DNA from 2 places in the Sphaerotilus montanus genome. Region 1 is predicted to be linked to the other one. Evidence: riboswitches for the same ligand, from Rfam matches in the RefSeq annotation. Region 1 holds a riboswitch; the other holds the start of a gene.
The links. A riboswitch is a leader RNA that binds a small molecule or an ion and turns the genes downstream of it on or off. The one in region 1 is predicted to bind glycine.

Region 1 (10,051 bases):
GAGGCGGCGGGCGCGGGTGCGTCACACCGCGGCGGGTAGCACCAGACGCGCCCGCAAGCCGCCCAGCGCCTCGGAGCGCTCCAGCCGCAGCGTGCCGCCGTGCAACTGCGCCAGATCGAGGACGATCGCCAGCCCGAGCCCCGAGCCCGGCATCTGCTCGTCGATCCGGGCGCCGCGGACCAGCACCTTCTCGCGCAGCGCCTCCGCGATGCCGGGCCCGTCGTCTTCGACCGTGATCTGCAGACAGGGCCGTGGCGCGCCCTTCTCCGCTGATGTCGCCGACACCTCCACCAGCACCGACGAGCGCGCCCACTTGCAGGCGTTGTCGAGCAGGTTGCCCAGCATCTCCTGCAGATCCTGTTCTTCACCGGCGAACCACAGCGGGACGTCGGCGGTGCGGTCGTCGAAATCCAGATGGCGCCCGGCGTGGACCCGGTCCATCACCTTCACCAGCGGCCCCGCCACCGCGGACACCAGGGTGCGCACCCCCGGCACACCGACTGCCGCCGCGGCCCGCGCCCGTGACAGGTGCCAGTTGACCTGCCGCTGCGCCTGCGCCACCTGCTCGTCGACCAGCCGCGCCAGCGCGCCCTGTGCGGTGTCCGGGCGCGCCGCCGCGTTGGACAGCACCGCCAGCGGCGTCTTGATCGCGTGGGCCAGGTTGCCGGCCTGCGTGCGGGCGCGCACGACGATCTGGGTGTTCTGGTCGAGCACGCCGTTGAAATCGTCCACCAGCGGTTGCAGCTCGGCCGGGAAATCGCCCTCCAGCCGCTGCAGCCGACCGGCCCGCAAGGCAGACACCGCTGCCTGCAGACTGCGCAGCGGCGCCAGCCCGACGACGACCTGCGCAGCAGCAGCCGCCATCAGCGCCACGGCGAGCACGCCCAGCGACAGCACCAGCATGCCCACGAAGGACGACACCGCCTCGTCCAGCTCGCGCGTGTCCTGCGCTACGCTCAGGCGCCAGGACGTGGCAGGCCGGTCGTCCGGATGCACCACGCGTTCGAGCACCCGCAGGCCCAGCCCATCCGGCCCGGTGATGTCGTGGACGTGGACCTCGCCGTCTGCCAGCACGTCCGCGGGCACTGACAAGGTCGCATCCCACAGCGACCGCGAGCGCAGCAGCGCGGGCACCGTCCGGCCACCCTGCAGTCCGTCGACCTGCCAGTAGAGGCCCGAGTACGGCTTGTTCCAGCGCGCATCCACCAGCGCGGCCGAGAGCACGGGCTGGCCATCGGGGCCGGCCTCCACGCTGGCGGTGAGCTGGTCCAGATGCACCCGCAGGCCGGCCTGGAACTGCCGCGCCACCTGCTCGCGGAACAGGTTCGACAGCACCAGTCCTGCCACCAGCAGCGCCGCACTCACGCCCAGCAGCGTGCCGATGAGCAGCCGCACCCGCAGCGAGGCGCCGAACAGCCGGTTCATGGGCGGTTCACGCCGTCATGCATTGAGGCGGTAGCCCAGGCCGCGCACGGTCTCGATCAGCTCCGCTGGCAGCTTGCGCCGCAGCCGGCCGATGAAGACCTCGATGGTGTTGGACTCGCGGTCGAAGTCCTGCGCGTAGAGGTGCTCGATCAGCTCCACGCGCGAGACGATGCGGTTCGGCCGGTGCATCAGGTAGGCGAGCACCTTGTACTCGTGGCTGGTCAGCGTCACGGCCTGTCCGTCCACCGTGACACGGCCGCTCAGCGTGTCGAGCTGCACCGCACCGCAGCACAGCTGCGCCGAGGCCTGCCCCGCCGCGCGCCGGATCAGCGCCCGCAGCCGGGCCAGCAGCTCTTCCATGTGGAAGGGCTTGGTCAGGTAGTCGTCGGCCCCGGCGTCGATGCCGGTCACCTTCTCGTGCCAGTTGTCGCGCGCGGTCAGGATCAGCACCGGCATCCGCCGACCCGCCGCGCGCCAGCGCTTCAGCACGGTCAGGCCGTCGATCTCCGGCAGGCCCAGGTCGAGCACCACCGCGTCGAAGGCATCGACCTCGCCGCGGTACCAGGCGTCACGCCCGTCGCGGCTGAGTTCGCTGGTGTAGCCGGCGTCGGCCAGCGCCTGCTGCAGCTGGGCTGCGAGCGTTGCTTCGTCTTCCACCACCAGGATGCGCATCAATCAGTCTCTTTCGCGATCGCGTTCATGGCCGCGTTCGCGGGTGCCAGCGCGCTGGGCGCGGGTCTTCAGCATGGCGCCGGTTCGGGCGTCCAGCTTGAGCTTGGTCAGCACACCGCCGGGTTGCAGCACCTTGAGTTCGTAGATCCAGACCCCGCTGTCCTGCTGCTCCAGCTCGACTTCGAGCACCTCGCCCGGCATGTCGCGTTCCACCCGCGCCAGGATCGCCTTGAGCGGCAGGATCTGGCCCGCCTCGACCGCCTGCCGGGCGCGCTCATGGTCGTCCCGCTCGCGGGCGATGGACACGGCGGGACTGCAGCAGGCCGCCATCAGCACCGCCGCCATTCCCAGCTGTTGCAGGGCCCGCTTCGACATTCCGAGATCCTTCCGCGCCAGACCGTCCGGCACTTGCACCCCGGATTGTCCACATCCGAATCTGAACCCCAGGTAAACGGTCGATTCAGACAAGGTACAGCCGCGGTTTTCCAGAATGCAGCCATGCACTCCTACCGCACCCCTTCCGCCCGTCCCCACCTGGTCCGCACCACGCTCACCGCCCTCGCGGCCGTGGCCGCTTCGCTGCTGCTGGCGATGCCGGCCGAAGCGGGTGACACGACGCCCGACGCCCAGCTCCAGCGCTGGACCGTGGCCGCTGGCGCGCCGGCCAGTGCGGAACGCGGGCGGGTGTTCTTCACCAGCAAGCACGGCGGCGAGTGGTCCTGCTCGTCCTGCCACAACGCGCCGCCGACCACCGAAGGCAAGCACGCCAGCACCAGCAAGCCCATTGCCCCGATGGCCCCCGCCTTCAACGCCAAGGCCTTCACCGACGAAGCCAAGGTGGACAAGTGGTTCCGCCGCAACTGCAAGGACGTCGTGAGCCGCGAGTGCAGCGCCGCCGAAAAGGCCGACGTCCTCGCCTACCTCATCGCCCAGAAGCGCTGAGCCCACTGTTCCCCTCACCGTCATTCCCGCGCAAGCGGGAACCCACCCCATGCGCCCACCCCTCGCCCTGCTCCTGACCACCGCGCTGCTCGCACCGTCCGCATTCGCCGACGACGACCACCACCGGGCCCTGCGCGTGCCCACCCTGCCGCAATACCAGCAGGAATGCGCGGCCTGCCACATGGCCTACCCGCCCGGGATGCTGCCGGCGGCGTCGTGGACGCGCTTGATGGGCGGTCTGGACAAGCACTACGGCACGGACGCCTCGCTCGACGCCGCGTCGGTCAAGCTCATCACCCGCTGGCTCACCGACAACGCCGGCACCGGCCGCCGCGTCAGCGCCACCCCGCCGCCCGAGGACCGCATCACCCGCTCCGCCTGGTTCATCCGGCAGCACGACGAGGTCGGCGCCAGCGTCTGGAAACGCGCCTCGATCAAGAGCGCGTCCAACTGCATGGCCTGCCACGCTGGCGCCGACAAGGGCGATTTCGACGAAGACCGCGTGAGGATTCCGAAATGACCAGTTCCACCCTGAACGCTGCCTCTGCTGGCGCGACCACGACCACCCCGACCCGCCGTGTCACCGATGCGCCGACCCGCGTCTTCCACTGGCTGTTCGCGCTGTGCTTCACCGGCGCGTACCTGACCGCCGAGTCCGAGCACTGGCGGCTGGTGCACGTCACGCTGGGCTACACGCTGGCCGGGTTGCTGGCGTTCCGCATCGTGTGGGGGCTGGTCGGGCCGCGGCAAGCGCGGCTCGGGCTGCTGCTGCGCAAGCTCTCGGGGCTGAAGCCGTGGCTGGCGAGCGCCCGCGCCGGGCAGTTCAACGGCCGGCAGGCGCAGAACCTGGGCATGGCGCTGGCCGTGCTGGCGCTGATGGTGACCGTCGTGCCACTGACGCTCAGTGGTTACGCGACCTACAACGAATGGGGTGGCGATCTGGTCGGCGAGGTGCTGGAGGAAACGCACGAACTGTTCGCCAACGGCATGCTGGCACTGGTGCTGGGGCACATCGGCCTGATCGCGCTGCTGAGCCTGCTGCGCCGGACCAATGCGGCGCGGCCGATGCTCACCGGGCGGATTCCCGGCGCCGGCCCGGATCTGGCACAGCGCAACCACGGGTTCGTGGCGGCGCTGCTGATCGCGGCGGTGGTCGGGTTCTGGCTGGTTCAGGCCGCAGCCTGAGCCCCCACCAGGTAATCCACCTTGCCCAGGTCCACGCCGTTGTGGCGCAGCAGCGCGTAGGCGGTGGTGACGTGGAAGAACACGTTCGGCAGCGCCCAGTGCTTCAGGTAGTCCTCGCCCTTCATCGTGCGGGTCGAGCCGTCGCGGCCGACGGGGAAGGTGATGTCCTTGTCCTCGGTGCCGTCGAGGGCGGTGGGCGGCACGGTGACGAGGAACGCCAGCGTCCTGGCGATGCGCTCCTGCAGTTGGGCGAAGGTGGTTTCGTCGTCGGCGAACTTGGGGGCGTCGAGGCCGCCGAGGCGCGCGGCGGCCAGCTTCGCGGCGTCGCAGGCGATGCGCACCTGCGAGGCGAACGGCAGCATGTCTGGCGCCAGGCGGGCCTGCACCAGCACGTTCACGTCGAACTTGCGGGCGGCGGCGGACGCTTCGGCCTTGTCCATGCAGTGGCTCAGGTTGCGCAGCATGGTGGTGAAGACGGGGAGGCTGGCGGAGGACATGGAGATGGTCATGCGGGGTTCCTTGGTGGTGACTCGGGACAGTCCACGACGCTAGCAGTTTTTTCTCGTGGATGCAGAGTCCTGCCATCGTGAAACCAGTCGTACCATCGATCGCCATGCAACCCAACCCAAGCGCCATCCTCGACTTCTGGTTCGGCCCCGCCACCGACCCCGCCCACATCCACTCCCGCCCCGAGTGGTTCCGCAAGGACCCCCAGCACGACGCCGAGATCGCCCGCCGCTTCGGCCCGCTGATCGACGAAGCCCTTGCCTGCGGCCTGCAGGACTGGACCGCCACCCCCACCGGCACGCTCGCGCTGATCCTCGTCCTCGACCAGTTCACCCGCAACACGGGCCGCGACACGCCGCGCGCCTTCGCGGGCGATCCGCGGGCGCTGTCATTGGCGAAATCGCTGGTCGCGTCTGGTGCGGACAGGACGCTGACCGGGGTGCAGCGCCAGTTCGTCTACCTGCCCTTCGAGCACGCAGAAGCGCTCGCCGACCAGGACGAGTCGATCCGCCTGTTCGCGCAGCTCGGCCGGGACGAACCGGCGCTGGCGGGCTTGCTGGAATGGGCCGAGCGGCACCGGGTGATCGTGGCGCGGTTCGGGCGGTTTCCGCATCGGAATGCGGCGCTTGGCCGGACGAATACCGCCGAGGAAGCCGAGTTCCTGAAGCAACCTGGCTCGGGGTTCTGAGGGGGGAGTGGCGGGTGGGTCCTCGCTTTCGCGAGGATGACGAGGGTGGGGGTCAGGGGCGCGTGAAGGCGAACTCCAGCTCCGGCGCCAGTCCGCTGACGATGCGCGCCACGCTCTTGCCCGAGCCGCAGGCGTGGGTCCAGCCGAGCGTGCCGTGGCCGGTGTTGAGGAACAGGTTCGGGACGCGGGACTGGCCGATGATCGGCACGTTGCTCGGTGTCGCGGGGCGCAGGCCGGTCCAGAACTGCGCCTGCGCCGTGTCGCCCGCGCCGGGGAAAAGCTGTTCCGTGCGCCGCACGATCGCCTCGCAGCGCACGCGGTTCAGGTCGCGGCTGTAGCCGTTCAGCTCCGCCGTGCCGGCGATGCGCAGGCGGTCGCCCAGGCGCGAGAAGACGAGCTTGTACTCGTCGTCGGTCAGCGAGACCTGGTGCGCCATCGCCGCGTCCTTCACCGGCATCGTCACCGAGTAGCCCTTGGCCGGGTAGATCGGCAGCCGGATGCCCAGCGGCTGTGCCAGCAGCGGGCTGAAGCTGCCCATGGCCAGGACAAACGCATCGGCGCGCAGCCGCTGGAACGCCCCGTCAGCATCGGTCACCTCGACATGGTCGATCCGGCCACCCACCTCGCGCAGCGCCATGACGTGGTGCCCCATCAGGAAGCGCACCCCGTCCTGCCGGCAGCGCTCGGCCAGCGCGAGCGTGAACTGGCGCGCATCGCCCGACTCGTCTTCCGAGGTGAAGGTCGCCCCGGCCAGCTGCGGCCGGATGTGGCGCAGCGCCGGCTCCAGCCGCACGGCTTCGTCCGCCGAGATCACGCGCCGGTCGCAGCCCAGATCGCGCATCTGCGCCGCGGGGGCTTCGGCGGCGTCGAACTCCTTCTGGCTGGTGTAGAAGTGCAGGATGCCCTGGGTGCGCTGGTCGTATTGCAGGCCGAGGTCGCGCCGCAGTTGCTGCAGCGTGTCGCGGCTGTAGGTGCCCAGGCGGACGATCTGCGCGATGTTGTGGCGGGTGCGGGCGGGCGTGCATTCGCGCAGGAACTGCAGGCCCCAGCGCCACTGCTGCGGATCGGCGCGCAGGCGGAACAGCAGCGGCGCGTCTTCCTTGCCCAGCCACTGCAGCACCTTGAGCGGCGCGGAGGGGTTGGCCCATGGCTCGGCGTGGCTGACGGAGATCTGGCCGCCGTTGGCGAAGCTGGTTTCGGCGGCGGGCGCGGCCTGCCGGTCGATGACGGTGACGTCGTGGCCGAGCTGGCGCAGGAAATGGGCGGACGTGGTGCCGAGCAGGCCGGCACCGAGGACGATGACTTGCATGAGAAAGACGCTTGCGCGCTGGTCATGCCGCTCCCCCTGTCCTTGGTACCTGAGAGATTCAGCGCCGGGACGGTCCCGGTGCCTTGCTCCTTCGGTGCTTCACCCCCCGTGGTGCGGGCGTGGAGTCTCTCCAGACGGCGTGTGTGCTTGCAGTGCGTGGACCTGAGCGTTCATGGGAGTTTGCGCCTTCGGTGACCGGCTCGGGGCCGGTGCTCTCCTGCTGTGAATCGATTCTATCGATCAACCGCTCCCGTCATTCCCGCGAAAGCGGGAACCCACTGGTCGGGTGGGCCCTCGCTTTCGCGAGGATGACGGGGGTGGGTGGGTCATTCTTTCACCAGGAACCGCTCGGCCAGCCGCACCCAGTAGGCGGCGCCGACCGGCAGGTTCGCGTCGTTGAAGTCGTAGCCCGGGTTGTGGACCATGCAGGCCGACGCGGCCGGGCTGTCGCCGCCGCCGCCCTGCTCCCCCAGCCCGTTGCCGATCAGCAGGTAGCTGCCTGGCACGCGCTCCAGCATGAACGCAAAATCCTCGCTGCCGGTCAGCGGCGGGCCGTTCAGCGTGACCTTGTCGGGGCCGAGCAGGTCGAGTGCTACCTCGCGGGCAAACGCGGTTTCGGCCGGCGTGTTGACCAGCACCGCGTAGCCGGGACGCCAGTCGATGCGCGCCGTGCAGCCGAAGCTCTCCGCCTGCGCCGCGACCTGCGCCCGGATGCGCCGCTCCAGCAGCGCCCGCACCTCGCGGTCCAGCGCCCGCATGCTCAGCTCCAGCCGCGCGCTGGCCGGGATCACGTTGTTCGCCTGACCGGCCTGCAGCGCGCCGACCGTCACCACCGCCGCGTGCAGCGGATCGACATTGCGCGAGACGATGGTCTGCAGCGCCATCACGAGGCTGGCCGCGGCGACGATCGGGTCGGCGGCGCGGTGGGGCATCGCGCCGTGGCCGCCGACGCCCTCGATCGTGATGGTCGCGTAGTCGGAGGACGCCATCGCGGCGCCGTCACGGAAGACAAGGTGGCCTTGCGCGATGCCGGGCATGTTGTGCATCGCGAAGACAGCGTCGCACGGGTAGCGCTCGAACAGTCCGTCCGACATCATCCGCAGGGCGCCGCCCCCGCCCTCTTCGGCGGGCTGGAAGACCAGGTGCAGCGTGCCATCGAAGCTGCCGTGTTCGGCGAGGTGGCGCGCCGCGGCCAGCAGCATCGCGGTGTGGCCGTCGTGGCCGCAGGCGTGCATCAGGCCGGGCCGGGTGCTGGCCCATGCGACGCCGGAGGTCTCGTCGATCGGCAGCGCGTCCATGTCCGCGCGCAGCCCGAGCCGCCGCGATCCCGTGCCGCGCACCAGACGACCGACCACGCCCGTGCCGCCGACACCGCGTTCGACCGTGTAACCCCAGCCTTCGAGCTTGTCGGCGACGAGTGCGGCGGTGCGGTGCTCCTCGAAGGCGAGTTCGGGGTGCTGGTGGAGGTCGCGGCGCAGGTGGACAAATTCGCCGATCCGGGTGCGCAGTGCGTCGAGCAGGTAGGTCATGGCGTGGCTCGTTCTCGGCCGCGCGTCACTGCGCTTCGAGCTTGATGGCCTTGGCGATGGCGCGGAAGCTGGTGGTCAGCGTCTCGTATTCACGCGCTGCGTCGGCCACCGACAGCGGCGTGGCGACCATCAGCCCCTGCTTTTCCAGCTCGGCCCGCACCACCGGATCGCCCAGTACCGTCGTCAGTGCCTTGTTCAGCGCCTGCACCACCGGCTCCGGCGTGTCCTTCCTGACCAGATAGCCGGTCCAGATGTTGTAGGCGAAGCCCTTGACGCTCTTGCTGTCGTTGATGCTCGGGTAGGCCTTGAGGAACGGCACTTCGACCTTGCCCGCGGGCGCCAGCGTGCCGAGGATCTTCAGCCGCCCCTGGTCGGCCAGACCGGCCGACTGCAGTCCGGTGACCAGCACGGAGATGTCCACCAGATCGCCGCCCATGTCCTGCAGCAGCGGCGCGGCCCCCTTGTACGGGACGTGCACCATCTCCGCCCCGATGGTCTGCGCGAAATGCGCGCCGAGCACGTGGTAGAACGAGCCGTAGCCGACACTGCCGTAGGTGAGTGGCTTGCCCGCTGCGGCTGATTTCCTGGCCAGTGCGACCAGCTCGTCGACGTTGTTCGCTGGCAGTCCCTTGCGGGCGTGGATCGTGATCGGAGAAACGCCGATCATCTGCACGAGGCGAAAGTCTTCCGACTTGAACTTCACCGCCGCGTTGGCCAGCGGTGCGAGGATCAGCTCGTTGGGGGAGCCCTGGAATACGAGGTGTCCGTCCGCAGGCGCTGCCAGCACCTTCTGCGCGGCCAGCGCCCCGCTGACACCGCCGAGGTTCTCGACGATGACCTGCTGGCCGAGCGCCCGGGTCAGCGGCTTCTCGACGATGCGCGCGATCACGTCCGAGAGTCCGCCCGCCGGGTACGGCACCATCAGGTTGACCTGTTTGCTCGGGAAGGTCTGCGCCACGGCGGAGGCACTGACCAGAGTCAGGCCGGCGAGCAGGACAAGGGCGCGGAGGGAAAAGCGCTTGGGGTGCATGGACTGTGCTCCGGAGGGCGGTTCGTGGGGTGATGCTTCATCGTAGAACCCGAAGAACTAGGCGTCCAATGCATTGTTTTAAGATTTATGATGCATTTGACTCATGGTTTGAACGCCGAGGCACGCAGCATGACGCTGGTTCAACTCAAGCACCTGATTGCATTGGCGGAAAGCGGCTCCTTCAGCCGCTCCGCCGAAGCGCTGTTCCTGACACAGCCAGCGCTCAGCCGCAGCATCCGGGCGCTGGAAGACGATCTGGGCCAGCCGCTGTTCGACCGCATCGGTCGGCACAGCGAGCTGACACCCTTCGGACGGGAAGTGCTGGCGCGGGCGCGCCAGGTGGTGCTGGATGCGGACGAGTTGCTCGACAGCGGCCGGCGCATCGGCGCAGGCGAAGCGGGCGTGCTGCGCATCGGCATGGGCTCGGGGCCGGGGGCGATGCTGATGACACCGCTGCTGATGGCGGTGGCCACGCAGCGGCCCGGCCTGCATCTGGAGATCTCGCGCGCGACGACGGCGCTGCTGGTGCAGGCGCTGCGCGAACGGACGCTGGATGCGCTGGTGCTGGATGTGCGCTCGCTCGTCCCGGCGCCCGACCTGTGCGTGGACACGGTCTCGGAGATGCGCGGCGCGTTTCTCTGCCGGCCGGGCCACCCGCTGGCCGCGCAGGCGGCGCGGGACGGCGCGGTGGCGTTTGCCGATGTGCAGCGCTACCCGATCGCCTCGACGCCACTGAGCGACGAGGTGGCGCGGGTGCTGATGGA
Region 2 (10,051 bases), 770 kb from region 1:
TCACCGGCATCACCAACGAGATGGTGCGCAATGCACCGACCGCGGTGCAGGTCATGTCGGACGCGGCCCGCTTCGTCGCTGGCGCGCCGATGGTGGCGCACAACGCCGCCTTCGACCGCAAGTTCTGGCAGGCCGAGCTGGCGCAGGCCGGGCTGGCTGCGCCGCACCCCTTTGCCTGCACGGTGATGCTGTCGCGCCGGCTCTACCCGCAGGCACCCAACCACCAGCTCGGCACGCTGGTCGATTTCCACCGCCTGCCCCGCACCGGCCAGGCGCACCGGGCGCTGGCGGACGCCGAGATGGCCGCAGCGCTGCTGTGCCGCATCCAGCAGGATCTGCGCGGCCCGTCCGGCACCGGCCGCGCCGACCACGACTGGCTGATGCAGGTACAGGCCTGTCCCAAGGCGAAGATCGGGCGGCTGCTGGCCAGCGCCTGACCCGGCCCGCAGCGCACCGCGCCGACTCCCCATGACCGACGACGACCTGCTCCATCCGGACTACCTGCCGCTGGTGCTGCTCGTCGACGACGAGGTGCGCTCGCAGGACGCGATGCGCCGCACGCTGGACGAGGATTTCCGCATCCTGTGCGCCAGCTCCGCCGACGAGGCCCGCGCGCTGCTGGAGCGGCACGAGGCGGCCGTGATCCTGTGCGACCAGCGCATGCCGGGGCTGACCGGCGTGGCCTTCCTGCGCGAGGTGCGCGAGCGCTGGCCGGAGACGGTGCGCATCGTCATCTCGGGCTACACCGACAGCGAGGACATCATCGCCGGCATCAACGAGGCGGGGATCTACCAGTACATCCTCAAGCCGTGGGTGCCGGACCACCTGCTGCAGACCGTGCGCCAGGCGGTGGAGGCGCGCACGCTGCAGCGCGGGGTGCACCGGCTGGAGCTGGACCTGCGCGCTGGCACGACCGCGCTGCGCGCCCGGCGCGGCGACCGGCTGGCGCAGGCCCGCGCGGCTTTCGGATTCGACCGCATCGAGCGCGCGCCGGGCAGCCCGCTCGACGGCGTTTGCGAAATGGCGGCGCGGGTGGCGCGTTATGACCTGTCGGTGCTGGTCCTCGGCGAATCGGGCACCGGCAAGGAGCTGCTCGGCCGCGCGATCCACTACGGCAGCCCGCGCGCCGAGGGGCCGTTCGTGCTGGAGAACTGCGCCGCCATCCCCGACACGCTGCTGGAGTCGGAGCTGTTCGGCCACAAGCGCGGCGCGTTCACCGGCGCGTTCGAGGACCACATCGGCCTGTTCCAGCGCGCCCATGGCGGCACCGTCTTCCTCGACGAGATCGGCGAGACCTCACCGGCGTTCCAGGTCAAGCTGCTGCGCGTGCTGCAGGAAGGCGAGCTGCGGCCGGTCGGCTCGCCGCGGCCGATCCCGGTCGATGTACGCGTGATCGCAGCGACGCACCGCAACCTGGAGGACGAGGTGCGCGCGGGCCGGTTCCGCGAAGACCTGTACTACCGGCTCACCGGCATCACGCTGAACATGCCGCCGCTGCGCGAACGTGTCGGCGACATCCCGCCGCTGGCGCGAAGGCTGCTGCGCGAGGTCGGCGCTGAACTGGGGCGGCCGGGCGTCGTGTGGGCGGACGACGCGATGGGCGTGCTGATGGGCTACCCGTGGCCGGGCAACATCCGCGAGCTGCGCAACGAGATCGCCCGCGCCATCGCGCTCAGCGACGGCGAGCGCATCGAGGCCCGCGCCTTCTCGACCCGCGTGCTGCATGGCCAGGCCGGCCGGCACGCTGCGGCCCAAGGCCAGGACGGTGTCGCCACGCTGCCGCAGACCGGCACGCTGCAGGAGCGGCTCGACGCGATCGAGGCCGTGGTGCTGCGCGAGGTGATGCTGCGCCAGCGCTGGAACAAGACCCGCGCGGCGGCCGAGCTGGGGCTGTCGCGGGTGGGGCTGCGCGCCAAGCTGCAGCGCTTCGGACTGGAGGACCCCAAATGAACAGGCCCATGAACATGCTCTGGCTGCAGTCGGGTGGCTGCGGCGGCTGCTCGATGTCGCTGCTCTGCGCCGACACCACCGATTTCGCCGGCCAGCTCGAACAGGCCGGCATCCGACTGCTGTGGCATCCGTCGCTGTCGCTGGCCGGCGGCGCGGAGCTGGTCGCGCTGCTGGAGGACTGTCTGGCCGGCCGGGTCGCGCTGGACGCGCTGTGCATCGAAGGCGCGCTGCTGCGCGGGCCGAACGGCACTGGACGCTTCCACGTGCTGGCGGGCACCGGCGTGCCGATGGTCGACTGGGTGCGGCGTCTGTCGGCGGTCGCGCGCCACGTCGTGGCGGTGGGCAGTTGCGCGGCCTGGGGCGGCATCACGGCCGCGGGCGCCAACCCGACCGAGGCCTGCGGGCTGCAATACGAGGACGACCGGCCCGGCGGCCTGCTCGGCGCCGACTTCCGCAGTGCCAGCGGGTTGCCGGTGGTCAACGTGGCCGGCTGCCCGACACACCCCGGCTGGGTGCTCGACACGCTGATGGCGCTGGCGGCCGACCTGTTCGGCGCCGACGACCTCGACCCGCTCGGCCGCCCGCGTTTCTACGCCGACCAGTTGGTCCACCACGGCTGCACGCGCAACGAGTTCTACGAGTTCAAGGCCAGCGCCGAGAAGCCCTCGGACCTCGGCTGCATGATGGAACACATGGGTTGCAAGGGCACGCAGGCCCACGCCGACTGCAACACCCGGCTGTGGAACGGCGACGGCAGCTGCACACGCGGTGGCTACGCCTGCATCAGTTGCACCGAACCCGGCTTTCAGGATCCCGGCCACGCCTTCCACGCCACGCCCAAGATCGCCGGCATCCCGATCGGCCTGCCAACGGACATGCCAAAGGCCTGGTTTGTTGCCTTGGCGTCCCTTTCCAAGAGCGCGACGCCGAAGCGCGTGCGCCAGAACGCCACCGCCGACCACCTCGTCGTGGCGCCGCAGGTCAAGCGCACGCGGCTCAAGTAGCCGGCGGCGCGGCCGTGCTCGCCGAGAGGGGCATGTCCAGCAGCGCCAGCATCTCCTCGCACCAGCGCAGATTGCCCTCCTCGTAGCGCAGGCCCTTCTGCAGGATCATGTGCTGGATCGCGGCGGCCCGGCTGAGCGGGCGGTCGGGCGGGAAGTCGCGCTGCGCCAGGGCGCGGTAGAGGTCGAGCCGCTCGGCGTGGCTGGCGATGCGCTGGCGCAGTTCGGCGCGCAAGTCGATCTCGCCCAGCGCCGCCTCCGCCCGCAGCTTGACCGAGAGGTCGTCGCGCAGATCGGGCGGCGGTGTCGGCTCGGCCGCCCAGCGCGCCAGCTCCTCCCGACCGGCCGGGAGCACCTCGTACAGCCGCTTCCGGGTCAAGCCGGCATCGGGCGCTGGCTGTGAGGCAATCCAGCCCGCCGCCTCCATGCGCGCGAGTTCGCGGTAGATCTGCTGGTGCGTGGCGTGCCAGAAGTAGCCGATGGACTTGTCGAAGCGCCGCGCGAGGTCGTAGCCGGACGAGGCTTTCTCGATCAGCGAAGTGAGCACGGCGTGGGACAGGGACATGCGGCGCAGTCTACGGGCCTCGGGAAAACCATGCAACCCGTTGCATAGTCGCCGCCACCTGCCTACACTGCGCCATCCATGCAACTGGTTGCATAGCAAGGACACGCCATGACAACGACCACCGCCTATCCCCACCTGCTCGCCCCGCTCGACCTCGGCTTCACCACGCTGAAGAACCGCGTGCTCATGGGTTCCATGCACGTCGGGCTGGAGGAAGCGAAAGACGGCTTTGCCCGCATGGCCGCGTTCTACGCCGAGCGCGCCCGCGGCGGCGTCGGCCTGATCGTCACCGGCGGCATCGCGCCCAACGATGCGGGCCGCCCGATGCCCGGCGGCGCCTGCATGACGACGCAGGCCGAGGCCGACAAGCACAAGGTCGTGACGCAGGCCGTGCATGACGCGGGCGGCAAGATCGCGATGCAGATCCTGCATTTCGGCCGCTACGCTTACCACCCCGAGCTGGTCGCCCCCAGCGCGCTGAAGGCACCGATCAGCCCATTCCGCCCGCGTGCGTTGACCGGCGACGAGATCGAGCAGACCATCGAGGACTACGCCCGCGCCGCCGCCCTCGCGCAAAGCGCCGGCTACGACGGGGTAGAGATCATGGGCTCCGAGGGCTACCTGATCAACGAGTTCATCGCCGCGCAGACCAACCAGCGCGACGACGAATGGGGCGGCGCGTATGAAAACCGCATCCGTTTTGCGCTGGAGATCGTTCGCCGCACGCGGGCGCGGGTCGGCGCCGAGTTCATCCTCATCTTCCGGCTGTCGATGCTGGATCTGGTCGAAGGCGGCTCGACGCAGGAGGAAGTCATTCAGCTCGCACAGGCGCTGGAAGCCGCGGGCGTCACGATCCTCAACACCGGCATCGGCTGGCACGAGGCCCGCATCCCGACCATCGCCACCAAGGTGCCACGCGCCGCCTTCGCCTGGGTGACCCAAGGGCTCAAGGGCAAGGTCGGCATCCCGCTGATCACCACCAACCGCATCAACACACCCGAAGTCGCCGAGCAGATCCTGGCCGACGGCATGGCCGACATGGTCTCGATGGCGCGGCCCTTCCTCGCCGACGCCGATTTCGTGCGCAAGGCCGCCGAGGGCCGGGCCGACGAGATCAACACCTGCATCGGCTGCAACCAAGCCTGCCTCGACCACACCTTCGGCGGCAAGATCACCTCATGCCTGGTGAACCCGCGCGCCTGCCACGAGACGATCCTGATCGAGCGCCCCGCCACGACGAAGGCCCGTGTCGCCGTGGTCGGTGCTGGGCCGGCGGGGCTGGCGTTTGCGACGACGGCGGCGCGGCGCGGCTTCGACGTGACGCTGTTCGACGCGGGCAGCGAGATCGGCGGGCAGTTCAACATCGCCAAGCAGGTGCCGGGCAAGGAAGAGTTCTACGAAACCTTGCGCTACTTCGGCAAACAGATTGCGCTGACCGGCGTGACGCTGAAGCTGAACCACCGGGTTGCGGCGCAGGAACTGGTGGACGCCGGCTTCCAGCATGTCGTGCTCGCCACCGGCGTCACGCCGCGCACGCCCGACATCCCCGGCATCGACCACCCGAAAGTGGTCGGCTACCTCGACGTGCTGCGCGACAAGTGCGCCGTGGGGCGGAACGTGGCGCTGATCGGCGCGGGCGGCATCGGCTTCGACGTGGCGGAATACCTGCTGCATGAAGGCACCAGCCCGAGCCTCGACAAGGCCAAGTTCTTCGCCGAATGGGGCGTGGACACGGCCTACGCCCACCGCGGCGGCCTGACCCCGGCGCACATCGAACCGAACCCGCGCCAGGTGATGCTGCTGCAGCGCAAGGCGAGCAAGGTGGGCGACGGCCTGGGCAAGACCACGGGCTGGATCCACCGCACCTCGCTGAAGAACCGGCAGGTCGAGATGGTGCCCGGCGTGACCTACCGGCGCATCGACGACGACGGGCTGCACATCACGGTCGGCGAGCGCGAGATGACGCTGCCGGTGGACACGGTCGTGCTGTGCGCGGGGCAGGATCCGCAGCGCGAACTGCAGGCCGCGCTGCAGGCGGCGGGCTGCAGCGTCCACCTGATCGGCGGCGCGGACGTGGCCGCCGAGCTGGACGCCAAGCGCGCGATCAAGCAGGGCACCGAGCTGGCGCTGGGCTTCGACCCCGCGGCGGCCGAGGCGAGCGCGCAGGCCGCACCCGTCGCCACGCTGTCCGAGCGCCTGCCGGCCGCCGTCGCCAAAAGCCTCGCGCACTGGCACCGCATGGTTGCGCAGGGCGACCTGAGCGAACTCGGCGCGATCCTGCACCGCAAGGTGGTCTTCCGCTCGCCGATGGCCCACACGCCCTACCCCGGCGCGCAGGTGGTGCAACTGATCCTGTCCACCGTGGCCAAGGTGTTCGAGGACTTCACCTACCACCGCGAGATGGCCAGCGCCGACGGCCTGAGCGTGACGCTGGAGTTCAGCGCCAGCGTCAACGGCAAGTCGCTCAAGGGCGTGGACGTGATCCAGTTCGATGCGGAGGGCAAGATCACCGAGTTCGAGGTGATGGTGCGCCCGATGAGCGGGCTGCAGGCGCTCGGCGACGAGATGGGACAGCGGCTGGCGCCGTACCTGGCCGCTTACAAAGCCGCGAAACCGGCCGCCTGAAACGGCGAATCTGCGGTTAAACTGCACGCCGCCAGGAGAGAGCCGCGCCCCGAGCCGGCCGCCGAAGGCGCAGAGGCCCCCTTGAAACGGGGTTTCGAACGCTCAGGCAAAAGGACTGGCAAACGTCGCCCGCAGGGCGGCGTCACCTCACTGGAGAGAGACCGCGCGCTGCGTCGACCCACAGGTCGGCGGCGATCGCGGTCCACCGAAGGGGCAAGCGCGGCACCGGCCACACCGGGGCCGCGTCAATCTCTCAGGTAAAGCGGACAGCGAGGGCACCACCACCGACCATCGGTGGACCGATCCTTTCAAGATCAGTTGCCCTTCTAGAGCCTGTCCATGTCCGCCGACGCCACCTCCTCCTCGCCGCTGCTGCAGACGCCGCTGCACGAACTCCATCTGGAACTGGGCGCCCGCATGGTGCCCTTCGCCGGCTATGCAATGCCGGTCCAGTACCCCGCCGGCATCATCACCGAGCACCGCCAGTGCCGCGCATCGGCCGCGCTGTTCGACGTCTCGCACATGGGCCAGTTGCGCCTGGTCGGCCCGGACGCCGCCGCCGCGCTGGAGTCGCTGGTGCCGCAGGACGTGCTGGACCTGCCGGTCGGCAAGCAGCGCTACGCCTTCTTCACCAACGCCGCGGGCGGCCTGCTCGACGACCTGATGATCACCCGCCGCGCGGACGACCTCTTACTCGTCGTCAACGCCGGTTGCAAGGACGCCGACACGCGCCACCTCGTCACCGAGATCGGCCACCGCTGCCAGATCGTGCCGATGCCGGACCACGCGCTGCTGGCGCTGCAGGGACCGAAGGCGGTCGATGCGCTGGCGCGGATCAATGGCGGCGTCGCGGCGCTGACCTTCATGAGCGGCGGCCACTTCGCGCTCGCCGGCACCGACTGCTTCGTCACCCGCTCGGGCTACACCGGCGAGGACGGCTTCGAGATCTCCGTGCCCGCGACCCACGCCATCGCGCTGGCCCGCACGCTGCTGGCCCAGCCCGAAGTGGAAGCCGCCGGTCTGGGCGCGCGCGACACGCTGCGCCTGGAAGCCGGGCTGTGCCTCTACGGCCATGACATCGACACCGCGACCACCCCGGTGGAAGCCGGCCTGACCTGGGCGATCCAGAAGGTGCGCCGCCCCGGCGGTGCGCGCGCAGGCGGCTACCCGGGCCAGGACGCCCTCGGCGCGCAGCTCACCCAAGGTGTGGCCACCAGGCGCATCGGGCTGACCGGGCTGGAGCGCACACCCGTCCGCGAAGGCGCGCCGCTGGTCGACGGCCACGGCCACCCGGTCGGCCGCGTCACCAGCGGCACCGTCGGCCCCACGGTCGGCCAGCCGATCGCGATGGGCTACGTCGCCGCCAACCACGCCGGCATCGGCAGCGAGCTGTTCGCCGAGGTGCGCGGCAAGCGCGTGCCGATGCGGGTCACGGCCATGCCGTTCGCGCCTCACCGATACTTCCGCGGCTGAGGCGCTGGCGCTTCACCGTCCCCCGCTTTTGATTTTGATTGCCTTTCCCCAGGAGCCCGACCATGTCCCTCAAGTTCACCGCCGACCACGAATGGATCAACGCCGACGACACCGCTGCTGCCGTGGTCGGCATCACGGTCCATGCCCAGGACGCCCTCGGTGACGTGGTGTTCGTCGACCTGCCGGCCGTCGGCACCACCTTCGCGCAAGGCGACGTCGCCGGCGTGGTCGAGTCGGTCAAGGCCGCCGCCGACGTCTACGCCCCGCTGTCGGGCGAAGTCACCGAAGTCAACGAAGCCCTGCGCGACGATCCCTCGCTGGCCAACACCGACCCGCTGGGCGCCGGCTGGTTCTTCAAGATGAAGCTGTCGGACGCCTCGCAGCTCGACGCGCTGATGGACACCACCGCTTACGACGCCCTCACCCAGGGCTGATCCACCCGCCAACCACGCCGTCCGACCGCGCATCCCGCCTGGTCGAGGCCGCGCCTTTGCCTGAACCGCCGCCCCGAAGCCCCGCCGCCATGCCACACACCGCCCTGCCCCGCCTCGCCGATCTGGAAAACGCCAGCGAATTCACCGCCCGCCACATCGGCCCGGACGCGGCCGACGAGGCGCGCATGCTGGCGGCCATCGGCCCGGCCAGCCGCCGCGCGCTGATCGACGCGATCATTCCGCGCGCGATCGCCCGCCCCACGCCGATGGAGCTGCCCGCCCCGCTGAGCGAGGCGCAGGCGCTGGCCGAACTCAAGGCGCTCGCGGCGCAGAACCGCGTGCTGACCAGCCACCTCGGCTGCGGCTACTTCGGCACGCTCACGCCCGGCGTCATCCTGCGCAACGTGCTCGAAAACCCCGCCTGGTACACCGCCTACACGCCGTATCAAGCCGAGATCAGCCAGGGCCGCATGGAGGCGCTGGTCAACTTCCAGACCATGGTCACCGATCTGACCGGCATGGCGATCGCCAACGCCTCGATGCTCGACGAGGCCACCGCCGCCGCCGAAGCGATGACGCTGGCCGCCCGCGTGGGCAAGTCGAAGGCCACGCGCTTCGTCGTCGCGCACGACGTGCTGCCGCAGTCGCTCGAAGTCATCCGCACCCGCGCCAAGCCGCTGGGCATCACGGTCGACCAGGTCCACGCGACCGAGATCGCCGCCTCGCTGGCCGCCGCACCCGCGTTCGGCGTGCTGCTGCAATACCCCGGCGTCAACGGCCAACTGCGCGACCTGAAGCCGATCATCGACGCCGCGCACGCCGCAGGCGCCATGGCCATCGTCGGCGCGGACCTGCTGGCGCTGACGCTGCTGGTCTCGCCGGGTGAACTCGGCGCGGACATCGCGTTCGGTTCGACCCAGCGCTTCGGCATGCCGATGGGCGCCGGCGGCCCGCACGCCGCGTATCTGGCCACGCAAGACGCCTTCAAGCGCTCGCTGCCCGGCCGGCTGGTCGGCGTCAGCGTCGACAGCCACGGCGCGCCCGCCTACCGCCTCGCGCTGCAGACCCGCGAGCAGCACATCCGCCGCGAGAAGGCCACGTCGAACATCTGCACCGCGCAGGTGCTGCCCGCCGTCGTCGCGAGCCTCTACGCGGTCTACCACGGCCCGGCCGGCCTGAAGCGCATCGCGCAGCGCGTGGCCGTGCTGACCGCGATCCTGGCCGAAGGGCTGAAGGCAATGGGCTGGCGCCTGCTGCACGACACAGCCTTCGACACGCTGCACGTCGAAGCCGGTGAGCGCCGTGACGCGCTGATGGCCGCTGCCGTCGCGTCGGGCCGCAACCTGCGTGCCGCGAGCGCCGACACGCTCGGCATCAGCCTGGACGAGACCAGCACCCGCGCCGATGTCGAGGCGCTGTGGGCCGTCTTCGCCCAAGGCAACGTCACGCCGACCATCGCGCAGTACGCCGACACGGTGACGCCGATGATCCCCGCCGCGCTGCAGCGCACCAGCGACTACCTGACGCACCCGGTCTTCAACACGCACCACAGCGAGACCGAGATGCTGCGCTACATCCGCATGCTCTCGGACAAGGATCTGGCGCTGGATCGCAGCATGATCCCGCTGGGTTCCTGCACGATGAAGCTCAATGCGACCTCGGAGATGATCCCGATCACCTGGCCCGAGTTCGCGCACATCCACCCCTTCGCGCCCGCCGAACAGCTCGCCGGCTACGCCGCACTGAACACGCAGCTCACCGGCTGGCTCGCCCAAGCCACCGGCTACAGCGGCATCAGCCTGCAGCCGAACGCCGGCTCGCAAGGTGAATACGCCGGCCTGCTTGCCATCATGGGCTGGCACGCTTCGCGCGGCGACGCCCACCGCAAGGTCTGCCTGATCCCGGAAAGTGCCCACGGCACCAACCCGGCCTCGGCACAGATGGCCGGGATGCAGGTCGTCGTCGTCAAGTGCGAGGCGGGTGGCAACGTCGATCTGGACGAC

Region 2: another riboswitch for glycine. It lies ahead of gcvT (glycine cleavage system aminomethyltransferase GcvT); the one in region 1 lies ahead of BDD16_RS19645 (D-amino acid dehydrogenase).

What each region holds. Positions count from the first base shown of each region.
Region 1 covers NZ_JACCFH010000001.1:4,311,084-4,321,134, reverse strand. Annotated here, with positions in the region: gene BDD16_RS19690 (AraC family transcriptional regulator) at 1-39, shown strand, start outside; gene BDD16_RS19685 (sensor histidine kinase) at 22-1,425, opposite strand; gene BDD16_RS19680 (response regulator transcription factor) at 1,441-2,097, opposite strand; gene BDD16_RS19675 (PepSY domain-containing protein) at 2,101-2,472, opposite strand; gene BDD16_RS19670 (DUF1924 domain-containing protein) at 2,596-3,039, shown strand; gene BDD16_RS19665 (diheme cytochrome c) at 3,089-3,559, shown strand; gene BDD16_RS19660 (cytochrome b/b6 domain-containing protein) at 3,556-4,224, shown strand; gene BDD16_RS19655 (DUF1993 domain-containing protein) at 4,209-4,733, opposite strand; gene BDD16_RS19650 (DUF924 family protein) at 4,838-5,419, shown strand; gene BDD16_RS19645 (D-amino acid dehydrogenase) at 5,472-6,728, opposite strand; glycine riboswitch at 6,765-6,862, opposite strand; glycine riboswitch at 6,869-6,958, opposite strand; gene BDD16_RS19640 (M20 aminoacylase family protein) at 7,055-8,257, opposite strand; gene BDD16_RS19635 (Bug family tripartite tricarboxylate transporter substrate binding protein) at 8,283-9,287, opposite strand; gene BDD16_RS19630 (LysR family transcriptional regulator) at 9,417-10,051, shown strand, end outside.
Region 2 covers NZ_JACCFH010000001.1:3,544,295-3,554,345, reverse strand. Annotated here, with positions in the region: gene BDD16_RS16200 (3'-5' exonuclease) at 1-437, shown strand, start outside; gene BDD16_RS16195 (sigma-54-dependent transcriptional regulator) at 469-1,950, shown strand; gene BDD16_RS16190 (NADH-quinone oxidoreductase subunit B family protein) at 1,947-2,954, shown strand; gene BDD16_RS16185 (PadR family transcriptional regulator) at 2,947-3,516, opposite strand; partial or broken gene BDD16_RS16180 (NADPH-dependent 2,4-dienoyl-CoA reductase) at 3,625-5,643, shown strand; gene BDD16_RS23075 (nuclear transport factor 2 family protein) at 5,755-6,141, shown strand; glycine riboswitch at 6,164-6,269, shown strand; glycine riboswitch at 6,282-6,421, shown strand; gene gcvT (glycine cleavage system aminomethyltransferase GcvT) at 6,481-7,614, shown strand; gene gcvH (glycine cleavage system protein GcvH) at 7,677-8,048, shown strand; gene gcvP (aminomethyl-transferring glycine dehydrogenase) at 8,138-10,051, shown strand, end outside.